Linked DNA regions of Leisingera sp. NJS204. The protein of the gene in region 1 binds, or shares a complex with, the protein of each later gene. Links are inferred from orthologs where the notes say so. Each region holds a gene or a part of one and is shown in the gene's direction. Other genes may lie near its edges.

Region 1 (3,138 bases):
ATCTTTCATCACCTCGCGATGCCTGCGCGGCGGCTCTGCGTGAAGCTGGATTTGCGGTATGTCCGCGATCAGATCCTGCAGCCGGTCGCGGTGAACCTGCGGCAGGCTGTCGCCGATTACCATGATCAGGTCGAAATCCTGATCAGTCTGCTCCCGCAGGCAGGGCAGAGCGACGGTTTCCAGCAGCCGGAACCGCTCCTCCATCCGGGCTTCGGCATAGAGATAGGCAATCCGCTCCTCAATCGTTTCATGCTCTACTTGGAACCCGCCGATGGCCGGATAGGAAAACCGGCACAATCCGATGACTTGCATTCTGAAATCCGTCTTATACTAAAGCGCTGCCGCCGCGACTATGCCGCTCAGCCTTGCCGCGGGCAAGGGCGGGCAGGGCGCGCGGACACGCGTGCAGACCTGCCGGCGGCAGGGCGGCCCCCGCCCGCTGTTGACAACCTTGGCGACTCCCCATATACGCGCGCTTATCCGGCACCCGGAGTGTATTCTTCGAAAGCCGAATTCAAAATTGCAGTGGCTCAAGGCTTGGGCACTTTTACCACCCGGGCCCTCTGTAACCTCACCGCGTCGTCTCACCTCGGAATGGGAGCGATTGCGGTTTTTGCGCTTGTGGACGCACAAGTGCAGCGAAATCACCCGCACGCGCCGGCGTGCATGACAGTGTTGCGAAAACGGGGAAAACCTGAATGCCAACGATCCAGCAGCTGATCCGCAAGCCGCGTCAGCCGAAACGCAAAGTTTCGAAGTCCCAGCACCTCGAGCAGTGCCCGCAGAAGCGCGGCGTCTGCACCCGCGTGTACACCACCACACCGAAGAAACCGAACTCCGCTATGCGGAAAGTTGCGAAGGTCCGCCTGACCAACGGTTTCGAAGTGATCTCCTACATCCCCGGTGAAAGCCACAACCTTCAGGAGCACTCTGTGGTTCTGATCCGTGGCGGCCGGGTAAAAGACCTTCCGGGTGTCCGTTACCACATCCTGCGCGGTGTTCTGGATACCCAGGGCGTTAAAGACCGTAAACAACGCCGTTCGAAGTACGGCGCCAAGCGTCCTAAGTAAGAAGGAGAGGCTGATATGTCACGTCGTCACGCCGCCGAAAAACGCGAAGTCCTGCCCGACGCCAAGTTCGGCGACCGCGTTCTGACCAAATTCATGAACAACCTGATGATCGACGGCAAGAAGTCGGTCGCAGAGCGTATCGTCTACAACGCCTTTGACCGCGTTGAAGGCAAAATCAAGCGCGCTCCGGTTGAAGTGTTCCACGAAGCTCTCGACAACATCAAACCCTCGGTCGAAGTCCGTTCGCGCCGTGTGGGCGGTGCCACCTACCAGGTGCCGGTTGAAGTCCGCCCCGAGCGCCGTGAAGCACTGGCAATCCGCTGGCTGATCACTGCTGCGCGCAAGCGCAACGAAAACACCATGGAAGAGCGCCTTGCAGGCGAGCTGATGGACGCTGTCCAGTCCCGTGGCACCGCAGTGAAAAAGCGCGAAGACACCCACAAGATGGCCGAGGCGAACAAAGCCTTCAGCCATTACCGCTGGTAAGCCGGAGGACCTAGACCTATGGCACGCGACTATCCGCTAGAACTGTACCGTAACTTCGGTATCATGGCGCACATCGATGCAGGTAAAACCACCTGCTCCGAGCGCATCCTGTATTACACCGGCAAATCCCACAACATCGGTGAGGTGCACGACGGTGCAGCCACCATGGACTGGATGGAGCAGGAGCAGGAACGCGGCATCACCATCACTTCGGCTGCGACCACCACCTTCTGGGAACGCACCGAAGACGGTGAAACCGCTGACTCGCCCAAGCACCGCCTGAACATCATCGACACCCCCGGCCACGTTGACTTCACCATCGAAGTTGAACGCTCGCTGGCGGTTCTCGACGGTGCTGTCTGTGTTCTGGACGCCAACGCCGGTGTTGAGCCGCAGACCGAAACCGTGTGGCGTCAGGCTGACCGCTACAAGGTTCCGCGCATGGTGTTCGTCAACAAGATGGACAAGATCGGCGCTGACTTCTTCAACTGCGTTGAAATGATCGAAGACCGCACCGGCGCCCGCGCGGTTCCGGTTGGTGTGCCGATCGGCGCCGAAACCGAGCTGGAAGGCCTGGTTGACCTGGTCAACATGGAAGAATGGCTGTGGCAGGGCGAAGACCTTGGCGCATCGTGGATCAAAGCACCGATCCGCGACAGCCTGAAAGACATGGCTGACGAATGGCGCGGTAAGATGATCGAGGCGGCCGTCGAAATGGACGACGACGCCATGGAAGCTTACCTGGAAGGCGAAGAGCCTGACGTGCCGACCCTGCGCAAACTGCTGCGCAAAGGCACGCTGGAAATGGCCTTTGTGCCGGTTCTGGGCGGTTCTGCGTTTAAAAACAAAGGCGTGCAGCCGCTGCTGAACGCTGTGATCGACTATCTGCCCAGCCCGCTGGACGTTGTTGATTACATGGGCTTCAAACCCGGTGACGAAGAAGAAGTCCGTGACATCGCCCGCCGTGCGGACGACAGCATGGCCTTCTCCGGCCTGGCGTTCAAAATCATGAACGACCCCTTTGTCGGCTCGCTGACCTTTACCCGGATCTATTCCGGTGTCCTGAACAAGGGCGACACGCTCTTGAACTCGACCAAAGGCAAGAAAGAGCGCGTTGGCCGGATGATGATGATGCACTCGAACAACCGTGAGGAGATCACGGAAGCGTTCGCGGGCGACATCATCGCGCTGGCAGGTCTGAAAGACACCACAACCGGTGACACCATCTGCGCTGTCAACGATCCGGTCGTGCTGGAAACCATGACCTTCCCCGATCCGGTTATCGAAATCGCGGTTGAGCCCAAGACCAAGGCCGACCAGGAGAAAATGTCCCAGGGTCTGCAGCGTCTTGCTGCCGAGGATCCGTCCTTCCGCGTCGAGACCGACATCGAGTCCGGTCAGACCATCATGAAGGGCATGGGCGAACTTCACCTGGACATCCTGGTTGACCGTCTCAAGCGGGAATTCAAGGTCGAAGCCAACATCGGTGCGCCGCAGGTTGCCTACCGCGAGACCATCTCCAAAGAGGTCGAGCATTCCTACACCCACAAGAAACAGTCGGGTGGTTCGGGCCAGTTCGCCG
Region 2 (3,205 bases), 1.4 Mb from region 1 along the record:
GAACTTGCGGGATTCACCCTGTCCACCTCTTACGGCACTGACGTGCTGAAGGACGCAAACGACCGCGAAAGCTATGACGTGGCGGTGCGTTGGGCCAATGACGACGCGGCAGGTTTTGCCATCGACAGCGGCATCGGCGCCTCCTGGACCGAAGAAACCGGCAAGGCCGACCAGCGCGATATTTCCGGCTCCTTCGCAGTGCTGCACAAGGCAACCGGCCTGTCGCTGAACCTGGCTGCGGGCGAGCGCGACATTGCGGGCACCTATGCCTATGCAAAGCTGGGCTATAAGGCGGATCTGATCGCGGCGGGCTCCACCGCGTTCTCGGTTGATTACTACGATGGTTCGGACATGGTGACCGCCGGTGACAGCGCCGAGTCCTGGGGCATTGCCGCGGTCCAGAAGATCGACGCTTACAATGTCGAAACCTATCTGGCCTACCGTGACTATTCCTATGCTGATACCAGCGCCGCCACCTATCAGGATGCCAATGTGATCCTGGCCGGTGCCCGCTGGAAGTTCTGAACCTTCCTCCCTCGGTTGCAGAACGGAAAACACGCCCCTTTGCGGGCGTGTTTTTCTGTTGTGCGGCCCGGAAATCCGCGGGATTGCGCGGTAAACCGGCAATGCCTCTTGCGCCGGGGCGCCGGGGGAAATAGAAGACCGCAAATTGTCTGGGGGCGCCTGTGCGCACGCGCCCCGAATCTCTATGGGGTATAGGATGCAGGTCACCGAGACGCTGAACGAAGGTCTGAAACGCGGCTACGCCATCACCGTCACGGCTGCCGAGCTGGACGCGAAGGTCAACGACAAGCTCGTCGAAGCACAGCCGGAAGTCGAAATGAAAGGTTTCCGCAAGGGCAAGGTGCCGATGGCACTGCTGAAAAAGCAGTTCGGCCAGCGCCTGATCGGCGAAGCCATGCAGGAAGCCGTTGACGGCGCCATGAACCAGCACTTCGAGGACAGCGGCGACCGTCCGGCGCAGCAGCCCGACGTGAAAATGACCAACGAAGACTGGAAAGAAGGCGACGACGTCAACGTCGAGCTGGCCTACGAGGCGCTGCCGGAAATCCCCGAGGTCGATTTCTCCGGTGTTGAGCTGGAAAAGCTGGTTGTAAAGGCAGAAGAAGAAGCCGTCACCGAAGCGCTGACCAACCTGGCAGACACTGCCAAGGAATTCGAAGCCCGCGAAGACGGTGCGGCTGCGGAAGACGGCGACCAGGTTGTGATCGACTTCGTCGGCCGGATCGACGGCGAAGCCTTTGAAGGCGGCGCAGGCGACGACTACCCGCTGGCTCTGGGTTCCAACTCCTTTATCCCTGGCTTTGAAGAGCAGCTGATCGGCTCCAAAGCCGGTGAAGAAAAAGACGTGACCGTGTCTTTCCCGGAAGAATACGGCGCCGAGCATCTGGCAGGCAAAGAAGCCGTGTTCTCCTGCACCGTGAAAGAGGTGAAAGCCCCGAAAGCGGCCGAGATCAACGACGAACTGGCCACCAAATTCGGCGCTGACGATCTGGATGCGCTGAAAGCCCAGATCACCGAGCGTCTGGAAGCCGAATATGCCGGTGCAGCACGTGCTGTGATGAAGCGTGCGCTGCTGGACCAGCTGGACACTCTGGTCTCCTTTGACCTGCCGCCGTCGCTGGTCGAGGCCGAAGCCAAGCAGATCGCGCATCAGCTGTGGCACGAGGACAACCCGGAAGTCGAAGGCCACGATCACCCCGAGATCGAAACCACCGACGAGCACAACACCCTGGCCGAGCGCCGCGTGCGCCTGGGCCTGCTGCTGGCCGAGCTGGGCCAGAAAGCCGAAGTCGAAGTGACCGACGCCGAAATGACCCAGGCGATCATGGCGCAGGCGCGTCAGTATCCGGGCCAGGAACGCCAGTTCTTTGAATTCATCCAGCAGAACGCCCAGATGCAGCAGCAGCTGCGCGCGCCGCTGTTTGAAGACAAGGTTGTCGACCACATCGTCGAGCAGGCGAAGGTTACGGAGAAAGAAGTCTCCAAGGACGATCTGCAGAAAGCTGTCGAGGCGCTGGACGAGGAGTAATCCTCTCTGCCGACCGCGTTACGGAAAGGCCGCCTTTGGGGCGGCCTTTTTCGTTGCGGCCGGCCTTACAGAACAACCCGGTCCTGCAGCCAAAACAAGGACGGATAGGCGGCCAGCCAGATCCAGAAGAACCGGTTCAGCCCGAACAGGCAGGCATTGGCCAGATGGAACAGCGCGGCGGTGAACAGCGCCAGCACCAATGCCTCGCGGCTGAACAGGGCCAGCGGAAACAGCACCTCGAACGACATCACGGCCCAGCCCATGGCCCACAGCAGCCGCGGGCGGTCCGCCAGCCCGCGCAGGTCCTCGCTGACCGGGTAGGCGGAGAAGCGGAAAACGTCCTGAAGCGCGCGGCCGGAACGCCACTCGGGGTTCACGATCTTCACCTGGCCGGAAATGAAGTAGCAAATCACCAGCTGCCCGGCGAGATAGGCGAACGCGTATTCCTGCCACTGTTCGGAGGGCAGCCAGCGGGCTGCAGTGAGGCAGCAAAGAACCAGAAGGCTCATCTTGTCGCTGCCGCCGTTATACGGGCCTTGGAAGCGCTGCAGGATCATGAGGCCAGTTCCGAGCAGTCCCAGCAGCATCCAAGGCGTGGCAATGCCGAACAGCAGGAACCCGGACAATACCAGGCGGGGCCCGTAAATCACTTGTTCATTCCGGAAGCCCGCCAGATGTTCGGCGCTTTGCTGCAGAAAAGCGAGCGCCAGCAGGATCTCGGTCATGCGCAAGGCCATCTCCAGGCTCATGCAAATGCCATCCCGGCAATCAGAAACGGGTCGGATAGGTAGGTGACAGCCTTGACCAGCTGGCCATCCTCGGCACGGTCGGTAAAAACCAGCCGGAACTGCAGATAGGGCAGCCGGGCAGCGGGCGGCAATGTGCGCTCCAGCTCGGCGGTGATGCGGCGCAGGATTTCCTGCTGGCTGTGGCCGGATGGCGCCAGCGTCAGCCGTTCCGCGCAGCTGACCAGGAACAGGTTTTCGTTCCAGCGCGGGTTCCACAGCATCCGGCAGGCCATTTCCCAGGGCGCCAGGTGCTGCGGGCGCGGCCGGAATTCATGCCATTGGGCTGGCGTGCTGGCGGCATTGGCAAGCATGGCCCATTCCACCCGTGGCGACGGGTCCACCGATTTGAAGAAACGCCAGGACG

What was found.
Region 2: the proteins of rpsG (region 1) and tig are in contact, whole or in part, in a crystal structure (PDB 3GTY), measured with the Thermotoga maritima proteins. The link is inferred for Leisingera sp. NJS204 from one-to-one orthologs. Residues at the interface, in WP_004081843.1 of Thermotoga maritima: Lys34, Lys52, Lys55, Glu59, Arg62, Gln63, Glu66, Asn67, Lys69, Val71, Arg95, Ala109, Lys110, Lys111, Gly112, Arg113, Pro114, Glu117, Glu121, Ile124, Ala125, Tyr127, Asn128, Asn129, Thr130, Gly131, Lys135, Asp139, Arg142, Met143; in WP_004081061.1 of Thermotoga maritima: Glu122, Val124, Val129, Leu130, Tyr133, Glu188, Gly259, Ile262, Tyr263, Glu266, Ser270, Glu273, Gln274, Glu277, Arg308, Gln311, Ile312, Ser315, Tyr316, Glu325, Arg329, Arg336, Leu363, Phe366, Trp367, Arg373, Leu377, Arg381, Leu384, Glu387.

The regions. Positions count from the first base shown.
Region 1 is NZ_CP035417.1:3,580,828-3,583,965, reverse strand. The notes cover bases 1-2,820. They hold rpsG (30S ribosomal protein S7), read left to right. Parts: upstream 1-1,085; coding sequence 1,086-1,556; downstream 1,557-2,820. Other genes in these bases: fusA (elongation factor G), read left to right, coding at 1,575-2,820; rpsL (30S ribosomal protein S12), read left to right, coding at 699-1,070; ETW24_RS17485 (putative rhamnosyl transferase), read right to left, coding at 1-312. In the rest of the region: more of fusA, read left to right, coding at 2,821-3,138.
Region 2 is NZ_CP035417.1:2,173,410-2,176,614, reverse strand. Bases 1-2,887 are described here. They hold tig (trigger factor), read left to right. Parts: upstream 1-721; coding sequence 722-2,053; downstream 2,054-2,887. Other genes in these bases: ETW24_RS10645 (hypothetical protein), read right to left, coding at 2,799-2,887; ETW24_RS10650 (HTTM domain-containing protein), read right to left, coding at 2,119-2,802; ETW24_RS10660 (porin), read left to right, coding at 1-525. Outside these bases: more of ETW24_RS10645, read right to left, coding at 2,888-3,205. UniProt on the Bacillus subtilis protein: Involved in protein export. Acts as a chaperone by maintaining the newly synthesized protein in an open conformation. Functions as a peptidyl-prolyl cis-trans isomerase.